2 regions of the Flavobacterium sp. CBA20B-1 genome follow, and region 1 is predicted to be linked to the other one. Evidence: riboswitches for the same ligand, from Rfam matches in the RefSeq annotation. Region 1 holds a riboswitch; the other holds the start of a gene.

What was found. A riboswitch is a leader RNA that binds a small molecule or an ion and turns the genes downstream of it on or off. The one in region 1 is predicted to bind thiamine pyrophosphate.
Region 2: linked by a shared signal. The riboswitch ahead of thiS (sulfur carrier protein ThiS) and the one ahead of pnuC (nicotinamide riboside transporter PnuC) in region 1 are both predicted to bind thiamine pyrophosphate.

Annotation. Positions count from the first base shown of each region.
Region 1 covers NZ_CP092370.1:1,836,832-1,844,052, forward strand. Annotated here, with positions in the region: gene MG290_RS09130 (L,D-transpeptidase) at 1-710, opposite strand, end outside; gene recA (recombinase RecA) at 845-1,852, shown strand; gene MG290_RS09140 (zinc ribbon domain-containing protein) at 1,889-2,443, opposite strand; TPP riboswitch at 2,516-2,622, shown strand; gene pnuC (nicotinamide riboside transporter PnuC) at 2,642-3,232, shown strand; gene MG290_RS09150 (hypothetical protein) at 3,225-4,232, shown strand; gene MG290_RS09155 (hypothetical protein) at 4,633-4,944, shown strand; gene MG290_RS09160 (hypothetical protein) at 4,953-5,471, shown strand; gene MG290_RS09165 (murein L,D-transpeptidase catalytic domain family protein) at 5,699-6,316, opposite strand; gene MG290_RS09170 (lysophospholipid acyltransferase family protein) at 6,294-7,046, opposite strand; gene trpS (tryptophan--tRNA ligase) at 7,140-7,221, shown strand, end outside.
Region 2 covers NZ_CP092370.1:2,754,966-2,762,186, forward strand. Annotated here, with positions in the region: gene MG290_RS13450 (hypothetical protein) at 15-473, opposite strand; gene MG290_RS13455 (hypothetical protein) at 480-734, opposite strand; gene MG290_RS13460 (hypothetical protein) at 1,206-1,982, opposite strand; gene MG290_RS13465 (WG repeat-containing protein) at 2,001-4,082, opposite strand; gene MG290_RS13470 (hypothetical protein) at 4,451-4,693, shown strand; gene MG290_RS13475 (hypothetical protein) at 4,720-4,878, shown strand; TPP riboswitch at 4,976-5,071, shown strand; gene thiS (sulfur carrier protein ThiS) at 5,134-5,340, shown strand; gene thiC (phosphomethylpyrimidine synthase ThiC) at 5,364-7,178, shown strand; gene MG290_RS13490 (thiamine phosphate synthase) at 7,175-7,221, shown strand, end outside.

The DNA.
Region 1 (7,221 bases):
ACAGGTGTACCTTTTGCCTTTACTGTTTCTTTATCAGCCAAAATCCATTCGTCTGCCCAATCATACATCCATTTCGCATCGGCTTCTAACAAGCGCAAACAAGAGTGCGATGCCGGATAACCGGGCATAGAATATTGATGCCAGCCAATTCCTTCTTCGTTTTCAATATTAAAGTTCCAGCGTAAAACCCATTCGTCATCAAACGTGCTGATCACTTCTTCACCTTTCCAATTACAGAAATACAAACCTGTGGGCGTTGCATGCTCTTTAGACCCCATACTTGATGGTCCCCATTTTACCAGTTCGCCATTTTCGTACAAACCATACGCTTGAATGGGATAGGAAAATATGGCTAATTTAGATATTTTTTTTGCACTGTTTAATATATAAGGAAAAGGAGCATATGCCAAAAAATCATCATCAAACTGATCGGGAATCAGCAAGGTGTCAACCGTAGCAAAAGTGCTTTTATCAACTCGGTTCAGCGCCACAATAGTTGTAAGCTGTTCGGAAGTAAATTTTTCTTTGAAAACTTTGCGAACCGAATCGCTACTTTTCAGCACCCAATTTGTATAGGTATATGATTGGGCTTTTTCATACTTTCGTTCTAATTTTTTTTCAGACGACATTTTTTGTCGTGATTCAGTTGTATCTTTGCAACTGTAAAACGCGATGGAACACAATCCCATCATTAAAATTAAATTTCTCATAGCAATATGTTGTTTTGATAAATTAAGGTACGAAAGGTTTTTGGTTCATCAAAATATTTATTGCGTTTTAAAAAAGATTTATATTTAATTATTCAATAAAAAAAGGTATTTTTACCTTAGAAAAGAAATAAATTATGAGTGCAGATAAAGAAGCAAAATTAAAGGCTTTACAATTAACATTAGATAAATTAGACAAAACATACGGCAAGGGCACCGTAATGAAATTGGGCGATAGTGCAGTGGAAGAGGTAGATGCTATTCCATCGGGTTCATTAGGGTTAGATTTGGCTTTGGGAGTAATGGGGTATCCGCGTGGAAGGATTATTGAAATCTACGGTCCTGAATCGTCTGGTAAAACCACTTTAACATTACATGCCATTGCAGAAGCACAAAAAGCTGGTGGAATTGCCGCTTTTATTGATGCTGAACATGCTTTTGATCGTTTTTATGCGCAGAAATTGGGGGTAGATATTGATAATTTGATTATTTCACAACCCGACAATGGGGAACAAGCGCTAGAAATTGCCGAAAACTTGATTCGTTCAGGTGCAATTGATTTAGTAGTTATTGACTCGGTTGCTGCATTGACACCAAAAAGCGAAATTGAAGGCGAAATGGGCGATTCTAAAATGGGACTACACGCACGTTTAATGTCGCAAGCCTTGCGAAAGTTAACCGCTACTATTTCAAAAACAAATTGTACGGTATTTTTTATTAACCAGTTGCGTGAAAAAATTGGGGTGATGTTTGGAAACCCAGAAACCACCACAGGTGGTAATGCTTTGAAGTTCTACGCATCGGTTCGTTTAGATATTCGCAAATCAACCCAAATTAAAGACGGCGACAACGTAATGGGGAACCGTACAAAGGTTAAAATCATTAAAAACAAAGTGGCACCACCGTTCCGCACCGCTGAATTTGACATTATGTATGGCGAAGGAATATCAAAAACAGGTGAAATTTTAGATTTAGCTGTTGATTTTGAAATCGTTAAAAAGTCAGGATCATGGTTTAGCTATGGCGATACCAAATTAGGTCAGGGTCGCGATGCGGTGAAAGGTCTCATTAAAGATAACCCGGAACTTCAGGAAGAATTAGAAGAGCGTATTAAACAACACATTAAAGAACAGCAAAATGCTTAAAACAAAAATCTCCCTTTCAGTTGAAAGGGAGGTTTTTTATTTGTAATCGTTTGGTTTCACAACATATTCGTCAACAAAAGCACCATTTTTATCTTTGTAATAATACCTAAGGGTTACTTCCATTTTTCTTTGAGGCTCCATAGAAGGATTTGTTTTGATGTTTTCTAAAATACCCGGATATACATATTTTCGGAATGTATCTATTTGAATTTCCGATTTTTCAAGATTAATCAACTTGTAATTGTATTGAAAAATCTTTCCAGGTGCTGCCATTGTATTTTCTAAAACAGTTTCTTCATCTACTTGTACCGGACACATTTTATTAATTTCATCTGCAACAAGTTTCATCTCCTTATCTACAGAACTATCGTTATTAAAAAGATATTGAACCAGGAAATACATCGCGAAAAAACCTACAACAGAACCTATTACAACAAGCAAATTCGATTTTCTCTTAATTACTTTCTTATCGGTTTTAGCGTGTACTACTTCTTCTAAAGGAGTCTGCTTCGGCAAAGAATGCCCGCAACTTTTACAAAATTTAGCATCTAAATTATTCTCCGTGTTACAATTGGTACAAATATTACTCATGTTTTTTTTTTTGCAAAAGTATTTAATATATATGTAAAATCCTTTCGCAATCCAGAAAAAATCATCAATTTTGAAAATGCAATGGGGTGCCGATTACGATTGGCTGAGATGATACCCATGAACTTTGTTCTGCACCTGATCCGGATAATGCCGGCGTAGGGATTGTAACTTTATCATCTCATCATTTAATTTATTTATATGATGCAGGAAATTTTATCAAAAACCTCTTGGTTAGAATGGCTGGGTGTTTTTTTTGCAGTAGTGCAAGTGTTGTTGGCACAAAGAAACAACATTCACAATTATCTTTTTGGAATTGCCGGGATTATTTTGGCGATGTTTGTTAAGTTCAATGCCAAACTTTATGCTGAGTTTACACTCGATTTTTACTATTTGGTAATGAGCGTTTACGGTTGGCTGTTCTGGAAATTTGGCAAACAACAAACTGAAACGCCCATTTCGTTTACCACAACTACAGAGAAATACAAAGCAACAGGCATTGTGGTTGCTGCATTTTTAATTTTTTATGTCTTTTTAACCAATTACACTGACAGCGATGTGCCGCTTTGGGATTCTCTTGTTACTGCTTTTGCCTGGGCGGGTATGTGGCTTATGGCGAAACGCAAAATAGAAAACTGGGTGTTGCTAAACATTAGTAATTTTCTTGCCGTGCCGCTTTTAATTCATAAAGAACTTTATTTGTACGCTGCCTTAACCGCCTTTTTGTTTGTGGTTGCTATTTTTGGATACATTAACTGGTACAAAATTTTAAAGCAGCAAAAACATGTATAATTCCGAAATTCAAGAAAAACTATTGGGAGCCAAAGAAATTCCTGCTGATGTGATGGAGCACATTTATAACGAACGTTGGCTGCAAATTTGGGTTCCTAAAATGTATGGCGGTTTGGGTTTGAACTTTACCAACGGATTAAAACTTTTAAAATCATTGGCTTTAATCGATGGAAGTCTGGGTTGGATGATTACATTGTGTGCAGGTGCCAATTATTTTTCGCGCAACCTGAAACCGGAAATTGTGAAAGAACTTTTTAAAGATAATTTTACCTGCTTTGGCGGAAGCGGAGCTATAGGCGGAACTGCCGAAAAACTAAACGATTTTTATTTGATTAATGGCAGATGGACGTTTGCGACCGGCGCACCACATTTGAGTCATTTTACATTGAACGCTGTGGTTACCGAAAACGATCAGCCTGTTTTAGATGAAAGTGGTAAAGAGTTGATTCGATCTTTTATTATTCCAAATGATCAGGCAACAATTATTGCCGATTGGAACGCTATGGGAATGCAGGCGACCGGAACTTTTTCGTTCACGGTTGATAACGTTTTGGTTGATGTTCATCACAGTTTTATTTACAACGAATTTTATACCGATGCCGTTTTAGATCGCATTCCGTTTCGCATTTTTGCCGATTTAACTTTGTTGGTAAATTATCTGGGAATGGCAACACATTTTTTAGACGAAGCAGAAAAAATAAGACCGCAGTTAGATTTATCGTTTTTTAGAAATGACCTTTCTACAGAAGAAAATCAAACGTATTTCTTTGCCGATAAAATTGAAACACTTTTAGAAAACCAGCAGGAAATAACAGCCGAGGTTCAAACCGAAATTCATCAGTTTGCTGAAAGATTGGTCGCTAATCTATCGCACAAAATTTTAGATTTGTATTTCCAGTTAGGCATCAAAGCATCGCACATCAATGAACCAATTCATCAAATATTTCGCGATTATTTTACCGCTACCCAACATGCAAATTTTAGAAGATTGTGTTCTTAATTATATTGCTACTGACTGGATTTGTATTACAAACGTAAAATAAAATTTATTATTTTTTTATAATAGTATTACTTTTTAACAAAAAAATATTATTTTTATAAATATTAATTATTTAAATATTTTCAAAATGAAAAGAAGAATTTATTATTATTAAGTTCGGTAGGACTTTTAATATTTTTATCAATTTTTGCAGTTTCTTGTGAGAAAGACGAAGTTACAACTGAAGATTCTGTTGTTAATGAGACCAATCTACAATCTAAATCTTTTGCAGAGATAGATCTATGATATTGCTTTTAACAATGTAATTGGATTTACTGATGCAGATACTAATGAATTTCATCAGCTGACACCAAATCAATTAGTTAATTATTGGCGCACTGCTCTTGACATTGAAGCTGCAATGGAATTTACAGATTTTACAATTGAAGAAACAGATTCTCATGCGTTCTTTCTACGAACAATTAGTACAAATAGGGAACAAAATATTAAAATCAATTTAACTTACAAAGGTGGTGGAATATTTGAAATTGGAGGAAAAACTTGCTCATGTAAAAGTAAAGCTTGTGCTTCATCACCAGGTTGTCAATCTATGGCTAATGATGATGGTTCAAACTGTTATTGTTCTAGTTGTTCACTTCCTTTCGGTGCTACTGGCGATTGTAAAAAAAACTCTTCAACAACTTCTGAATACACCTTTAATCAATTTTTATAATTAATTGCATGAAAAAATTATTTGTCATCATATTCGTACTTGTTTTTTTTAATTCATTTTCTCAACAATCATTTTCCCAACAATATGAAGAAAAATTACTTTATATTGATAAATTAGAAATTGGAAAAATTGAAAATGAAACTCAAAAAATAGTCGTTAATGAAAAAGATTTTATTGAAACAATGAATTATCATTTTTCAGACAAAAAAAAATATTTTAATTCTATGACTATTCAAAAGGAATATTACGAAGGAGCAAACTATTATTATATTAGTATGAAATCTAATATGAACAAAAATTTAGTAATTGCTCTTAAAAAAATTGATGATAAACTTTTTATTGATAATAAATATGGAATTAGAATTTTTATCTGTGAAGGGGATAATAATTGTTTTGCAAGATTCTTTGGAATTGATAAAGAAACTAATTCGATGCTGTTTAGTTGCCGTGAAACAATACTTTGTGTTGATGAAGAAACGGTGAAAAGTAATCCCTGTGAGGCTACAAAATATTTAATAACATACTAAAAAAAGGGTCAACTTAAATGTTGACTCGCTACGCGAAGTCTCCTGACTTTGCGTCTATCTAAAAAGATCGTAATACAATAATAGATAGGTTCATTGGTTCTAAGTGAATTTCTCAAGTACGCTCCTTTATTGCTCAAAGCTGGAGACTTTACGCAGCAGTGATTTACGCAACTTACCTCTTTTAGCTTCTTGTTCGCCTTGAATCAAGTTCGGGATGACAAACAGTGTTACTTATAATAAATCCTCAACAAAATATGTTTTTTGCTATTATCAATAATGTTTTCTAAAATTTTAAAAGTCTCTTGGCTCACCATTGGGCAACCTTCGCTATTAATAACGGGTACCAATTGTTCTTCGTGTGGCATAAAAGCGTAAGTATGTAAAACCACGTAACGCGCAAAAGCTTGGTCGTTGGTTTTATCTAAACCATGCAGTTTGTACGATTTTCCAAATCTGCCCACATAACTTGCTCCAACTTTATAGTTTCCTAACGAAGTCATATTGCTGCCTTCTACATTGCTAAACTGCAATTCACCATAGGTTCCGGTGTTTGATCCTTTTCCATGCGCCACCAAACCTTTGTGCAAAACACTGTCATTCTTAACATCGTACACATAAAAGCGGTTGTATCGGCTTTTAATAGCCATATCTGCCAAGAAAACAATATCCTGATTATAATCGGCATGATCTTGTAAGAATGTTTTGGCAATTTTTGTGTTCTCTTTGAATCGGTCGTTTGCTTCAGTCGAAACATCGTATTGCGGTCGAACAAATTTAAGTACAAGCAAAACAACGGCAGCTAATAAAACAATTGCAAATAAACTACGAATGAGTATTTTTTTCATGCTTTAGTAAAGGTTTTAAAATCAATTCACGTACTTGGTCTTTTAATTCGGGTTTATCGCGCTGGGTTAATCCTTTGGTTTCAACAAACGGATGCTGGTAAACCAACACATTTCCGGGATGTCCTGCAAAAAACCGAAAAGGAAACATCTTTTTTAATCCGATAAACGTCATGGGAACCACCGGAATTTCAAAATCGATTGCCAAACGAAAAGCGCCGTCTTTAAAATCATCTAAAACAACCGATTCGTCGTTTGGAACACCACCTTCGGGAAAAATACAAACGCTTAAACCGCTTGCCAACTTTTGCGCCGCCATAATCATGGTTCTCTGTCGGCTCACAGCACTTGATCTGTCAACCAAAATACAGGCTTTTTTATAGAAATATCCAAAAATGGGCAATTTTGCCAATTCTTTCTTCCCTACGAACACAAACGGGTTTTTCACCAAAATCAGCATCAGCATAATATCCATCATCGACGTGTGGTTTGCCGTAAGCATATAACTTTTGTTTCGATCGAATTGCTGTTTAGTAACGATTGATTTCCTGAAACCTGTTCCGTAAAACACTGCAAACGCCCAAATTCTAGCCAAAAAGAAAAAGAATCGATAGAATTTATCGGTTGATAACGAAACAATTAAAAAGGGCGAAAGCACCACAATTACGATCAGTATGATGAGGTAAAACCAAAGTTTCCAGAAAAACCAAACTGCTTTTTTTAAAAAATCCATGTGTTTTTTGTTAGACAATGCAAATTAATAAATAAATAATTTTAACAACTAACGTTATAAACTTTTAAATTTGTAAAAATTTAATTTTAAATAATGGCAAAAGTATTAACAGGAGTTCAAAGTACCGGAACCCCACACCTTGGAAATCTTTTAGGAGCTATTTTGCCTGCTATTG
Region 2 (7,221 bases), 920 kb from region 1:
TAGTACACCAATACTTATCTTTTTAGCCACAGCGTCTCTATCTCTTTGATTAACTGATCTATTTTTTTCTTATTTACATCGCGAAACAATGTTAATTCCTGGCTTCTTCCATTCCGGTTGAAAATTACCTTTAAGTTATAACCTGATTGAATAAAAAGTAAACTTTTCCGATCGACAATAACAAACCTGATAAACTCATCACTCTTAACATGTTGCTTAAAAAAACCTAATATAGAAACTGATAATAAGGAATCTTTTTCTTTGATATGTACCATCTTTCCGTAAAAAAACAATATGATAAGAGGTACAATAATAATGGCAAACCATTCTGCATCTTCAATTTTTTTATCGGAAAATAAATAACTACAAATCACCAGTCCTATAACTAGAACACCAAGAATCGTATAAATATTAAAATTCTGCAATGGTCTGGAACAATATTCATTGATGTTTTTATAGAAGTAACGAAGCATAGTTTTTTATTTAAAAGCCATATTAATAAAAGATATAAGCCAAGGAATGATGAGTAATATGGCGATGATAATCCCACCGATGTTAAACCATATCGGATTTTTGGCATTCATTTTCAATTGATCATAAGCTTGGTGAAGCTGAGAGGTAAACTGGTGTTTATTTAAAACTTGTTGACAATGCTGGCAATGTGCAGCTCCCGTTTTCCCGACACTAAACATTGGTATCCAAAAAAAATACGCATACCTGCCTACAATGTTCATGTTTATATTTGCAGTATGACAATGCTGACATTGGATATGCGAAGATTGTAGTGGAATCACTTTAGTAACTTTGTTTCGTAAACCATAAAAAAATAACATAGCAAATAATTTTTTTTCAAAAATAGAGCGCCAATATAAAAAATCCTATCACAGATTTATATATGTAGCTGTAGGCTTGGTAATTGTATATTTCATCTTTCATAAAAACGATAGGTTTACTGATTAGAAATATTTTTCATGTAAAGTCTTCTTTCGTTATAATAAAGTATAACAGAATCTACAACTGCGACAGGAATATGATCTGCCGTAAAGCCTACTGTTTCACCACAATTTTTCCAAATTGAATTGGTAAATTATCCCTTGAGGAATAACAGGCTGTCATAAAAAACATAGTTAAAAACAGTAGTCTTATAATGTGTTTTTGGAGAGTCATTCTCAGTGATATGATAAATATTCTTTTTCATTTTATCTTTAGTATCCTTTCCAGTAATCGACAAGAAAGCCTGAGCTACCATTTTTTTGTTTCAACACTTTAGCTAAATCTACCTGTGTGATAAAGAGTGAGCAGTCATTGTTTTCTTTTTTCAATTTTTGTTGGATTTTGTTTTCAATTTCCGGAGTTAACAAAATGCATCCTTTTTTAGGATACTCGTAAACGTCGTACTCATTACCACATTCGGAAATATCTTGTTTTGACCAATCGATAAAATCAACATCTGGCAATTTGATGCAAAACTGTACTTCCTTATCAGGCTTTGGGTATACCAAAATCAATTGACTTTGCCCCATAAAACTGTTTTTTTGCAATTCAGGTTCAGCTCCGTATTCTTTTTTTAATTGTTGGATAATTGTCATCACCTCCTCTGCTGTTTTATGGGTAGATGTACCACAAACCATCAATAAGTGTTCGTCTTCCCAGTCGGTAACCAACCCCAAGTTATCAAATTCCACTCCAGCGTATTTTGCTAAAGGTTTGGCTTGAGACCGCATTCGGGTATAATAGGTAATGTAACCCGGCATAATGCTGTCGTTTTTGAGTACAGTTTCTTCGCTGGATAGATTATATTCACTATCTCCCGCTATTTTGAAAATGCTTTCATCTTGAAAGTAAACGTCCAAATCGATCGCATCAAACTGAAAATCATCCACCGGCAAAGGGTCTTTTCCGTATTGAATCTTGCTTTGTCCGCAGGCTTCCAACATCAAAATTAGGATGAATGCTATTAATAAATGTATTTTAAATCTCATCTTTTTTGTATTTGTCAATTAACTGTTATTTTGTATTTTTTCAATCAATGACTGAGATAGTGGTTCTCCGTCTTCATCATAGTATTGAGCATTGATTTCATAGTAAATTTTATCATCATATACGCTTTGCGAACCATAATTACGAGGTTCTGTATATCCTTCTTCCAATGTTCTATTCGGAAATGTTTTAATAATCTGACCTTTTGTATTGATGAGGTGAATCTTATTGTCTTCTGTACGTACGCAGGCTTTACCGTTATAAAAATCGGTACCGTAATCGAAATTTGGAGAGATGACGAACCCACCTTGCTCGTCGATGTAACCCATACGTGTTACACCGTTATCACGAATGGCAGCAGCAGCAAGCCCATCATTGAAATAACCTATTTCTATAAAACCTTGCTGTGCAGGAACGATTGTTTTTCCTGTTTGTACATCAATGAGGCCGGTTTTCATCGTTTCACCAGAAAAGTGAGATTGTTCTTCATCTATTTTTTCCTGATACTTCATTAATCGGTCAGAAGCCCAAGGGTTATAAGGAGTTTGGTATTTCATCGGTATAGTAAGTTTACCTTCTTTGTTCAGTGCTCCAAAACTCCCTAATCTATTGGTAATGATAATTGCTCCTTTATTACAAGCCACCGATTTTACTTTTTCCGGAAGTTCGATCTGCTTTCCTTCCATCGTATAGAATTCTTTATATTGCCGCCCACGATAGTTTCTGGACATCACAAAAGTGTTTCCGCAAAGCATGCCGTCATCAAATTCAAAAGGCAAGACCTCATCCATATTTTTGTCGAGTACCCCCATATTTCGATTACTATCCACAAATAAATAGTAAGTAGTACCATTTTCTTTCAGTTCTGAATTAAATACCATTCCTTTTGGTAAGGCTTGAAATTCTTTTTTCTTCGGGTCGAGTAAGTACGTGTAGAACTCACTTTCCTTGCGTTCCATAAAAAACAGATCCGAGCGATGACGTAACTGATTGTATGTAGCCGGAATAATGATATTTTGCTTATCATCAACAATGCCGTATTTCTTTTTATCCTTATCCAAAAAAACATTGTATTGGGGGCGATCCGTCAAAAGATTCCGTACCGTAAAATTCCTGCTGATAGAATCATAATCTTGAGCAACATAGAATTGGATATGCTTAATCGTGTTCGGAAACGAAATTTCGTATTGCATATTGTTCACGCCCAAAACCGCTACATACTTTTCTGCCAGGTTTCTTATACGCTCTATTTCTTCAAAATCATCTTCAAAAGTCATTTGTTCGTGTTCCAGGTACTCCTGATACAATGACTCTAATTGATGAATGTGTTGTATCGTTTCATCGGGCAGGTCTTTGAGTGTATTAAGTATGTTTGATTTATCACCAGAAGCTAAACTTTGTCGTAGATTTTTTAGCGTGTTTAAGAGTTCAGCATCAATTTCAGTAATGGGAAATTTGGAAAAGCTGTTGCTTTTTATGAGGGTTCCGTTTGCTGTAACGCCTTTATAATCTAGCACCCGATTCGAAAGCTCTAAGGGGACAGTAAATACCATTCGATTATTCTGACTTTCTTTGATGTTCAATGTGTAATTGCCATAAGTGATTTCGTTTTCATTAGCCGGAATCGCCAATGAATCGAAACGAAGCGGATATTTATAAGTTGCCTTTACCAACAAACTATCGGCTTGCCTCATTTTTAATTGATTGGGGGCAATTTCCTGTTCATTTACAAATACTTTCTGAATATCATATTTCAACTCGTCTGCTGTAATAAGGTCAAATCCTTCTGTTTTGTACCCTGCCGAAATTCCGTATATAGATGAAGGTAAAGCGAAAGTTTGCTCAAAATACAATTGTCGGTTTGGATTATTAAAATCTTTGGTGATATTGTCTTTCGAGGGTAAAAAGAAAGCTTGCGCCGCATCTACCTGATCTGAATTATTTTCATTGCCAAAGCCGAATCCAATGGCGTAGTAAAAAGAAAATCCAGACATAGAATCGATAACCGTTGATAGAAACTGAGCATCTGCCTGTGCTTGTTTTTTGAATTCAGTATCTGACAGTGATTGCAGATGTGAAATATATTCTTTTTTGGAATCCATATAATTGAGATACTTCTTTTGAGAGCAAGACTGCATGCTTATCCCAACGATGAGTAATGATAATAAATAGATGCGATGTACCATTCTTTAATAATTTATATTGCATAATTACAAAGTGAGAGAAAGAAAGGGAATGAAGAATTGATATCCGTATGGTATAAATTTGAATTTGTTGAGAAATTTCTAGCTACCTTCATCTTTCAATTAATTCCTTACCAATTCTAACTCTTTTTCATCACTTATAAATCAGTTATTCAAACCAAGTTTGTGAGTCTTTATTTTTACACTAAAATAAAACTCATGATTGTATCTGTTTACGTTTACTACACCATTATGGGAATCCAGAGCAAAAAAGAGCTATTTATTTGTTGGATCAACTTGAAAGTCGAATAAATGATACAGACAAGCTAAATATACTTGATACAGCAAAAGACCTCCACCAGAATAATAATGTAGAATTAGGCCAATTTATTGACACAATAGGTGTTTCTGTTACAAGTGTTTTGAATATTTTACTTTCTCCTGAACCATTGATATACGAAAATGAGGAAGAACAACTCCCTCATTACAAGAAGAAGAAAAAAAGAAAAAGACGTCCGCCGGGAATATAAAACCTGTATTTTTAATCTTGTTAAAAATGAGTATAAAAAGACAGGCTTTGTTTTTTTGGGGAGTAGGATTTTTCTTTGCAGGCGACAAATTACTTACCAATCCTAACCCAGAATTTAATGAATACAAAGAAATGTTTAAAATTTTAGGTTTGGCTTCCAAAGAAGCTTTTGCAGATGGTGAGTAGCCGGTTTTAAACCCGATTTTTTACCTCTTTGAGAAAGTAAACCAATCATAAAAACAAAAGCTTAGCGATTTTTCTAATTGAATTTATTACCTTTGTCAACGAGCTTTAGGGGTGTTCGCTGTAGCGAACTGAGATTTTACCCTTTGAACCTGATCTAGATTATACTAGCGTAGGGAAAAGTAAGATGTCTTCATATTGCGTTTCGCAAATTGTGGCCATTCCTAAAGTTTTTTTATAAACTAAATTTAAATGGGAATGGAACTTGTTATCAATCACAAAAAAAAATCATTCGAACAACCGCTTTCCTCACTGGAAGCATTGATGCATTTGGAAGCACCCGGTAAATCCAAAGGCATTGCTGTGGCGGTTAACAACCTGGTAATCCCTATTGCCAATTGGCAGAGTACTCCTATAAAAGAAAACGATTTCATCCTCATCATTACCGCAACACAAGGCGGGTAAATATTTCAAAAATACAAATAATCATGATCGAACAAAAAATTTCGAAATCTCCGCTTCCTAATTCTAAAAAAGTGTATATCGACGGAAAATTATTTCCCATTAAAGTCGCGATGCGTCAAATTGATCAAAGTCCGACCAAGCTCAGCAACGGTGGCTTAGAAATCAATCCACCCATTACGGTTTACGACACTTCTGGTCCATATACCGATGTAAATGCTACCATTGATGTGCAAAAAGGTTTACCAAGAATTAGAGAGCAATGGATTATTGACCGTGGCGATGTAGCTATTTTGGACAGTATCAGTTCTGAATATGGAAAAGCAAGACTTGCCGATAGAAAACTAGATGAATTGCGTTTTGATTATAGCCATAAACCAATGGTGGCGAAGAAAGATATGACCGTAAGTCAACTTCACTATGCAAAAAAAGGAATCATCACCCCCGAAATGGAATACATTGCCATTCGGGAGAATCAGAAAATAGATCAACTTGGCAGCGCAACCAACGCAATGCAGCAACAACACAGAGGCGATAGCTTTGGTGCAAATACGCCAAAAGGAAAAATAACTCCTGAATTTGTGCGAGATGAAGTCGCCGCCGGAAGAGCCATCATTCCAAGCAACATCAACCATCCGGAATGCGAACCAATGATTATTGGGCGAAACTTTTTAGTAAAAATCAATGCCAATATTGGTAACAGTGCCGTTACTTCAAGTATAGAAGAAGAAGTGGAAAAAGCGGTGTGGGCCTGTCGTTGGGGTGCCGATACGATTATGGATTTATCAACCGGAAAAAACATTCATGAAACTCGGGAATGGATTATAAGAAACTCACCCGTTCCAATTGGCACCGTTCCTATTTACCAAGCTTTGGAAAAAGTAAAAGGTGTTCCTGAAGACTTAACTTGGGAGATTTTTCGAGATACTTTGATAGAGCAAGCAGAACAAGGTGTTTCCTATTTTACCATCCATGCCGGCGTGTTATTGCGCTACATTCATTTGACAGTCGATCGTGTAACAGGTATTGTTTCCCGGGGCGGTTCTATAATGGCAAAATGGTGTTTGTTTCATCACAAAGAGAATTTCTTGTACACACACTTTGAAGAAATTTGTGAGATTATGAAAAAATACGACGTATCGTTTTCACTTGGAGATGGATTACGCCCTGGTTCAATTGCCGATGCCAATGATGCAGCACAGTTCGCCGAATTGGAAACCTTGGGGGAGTTGACAAAAATTGCTTGGAAACATGATGTACAAGTTATGATTGAAGGTCCTGGTCACGTTCCCATGCATATGATTAAGGAAAATATGGACAAGCAATTGGAAGTTTGTGATGAAGCACCTTTTTATACCTTAGGGCCTTTAACAACAGATATTGCACCAGGTTACGACCATATTACTTCGGCGATTGGCGCAGCGATGATTGGTTGGTACGGCTGCGCAATGTTGTGCTATGTTACACCGAAAGAACATTTGGGCTTACCCAATAAAAAAGATGTGAAAGATGGCGTGATTACTTATAAATTGGCGGCGCATGCAGCAGATTTGGCAAAAGGTCATCCAGGAGCGCAATACAGGGATAATGCGTTGAGTAAAGCTCGTTTTGAATTCCGTTGGGAAGACCAATTCAACTTGTCTTTGGATCCTGATACTGCAAGAGAGTTTCATGACGAAACTTTACCTGCGGATGGTGCGAAAATAGCACATTTCTGCTCCATGTGTGGCCCTAAATTTTGTTCGATGAAAATCACACAGGAAATCAGGGATGCAGCGGAAAACGGCATGTTGGAAAAATCAAAAGAATTCATAGAACAGGGCAAGGAAATTTATTTATGATTATCGTATTGACATCTGAATTCGATTTTGAAAATGAAGCGAA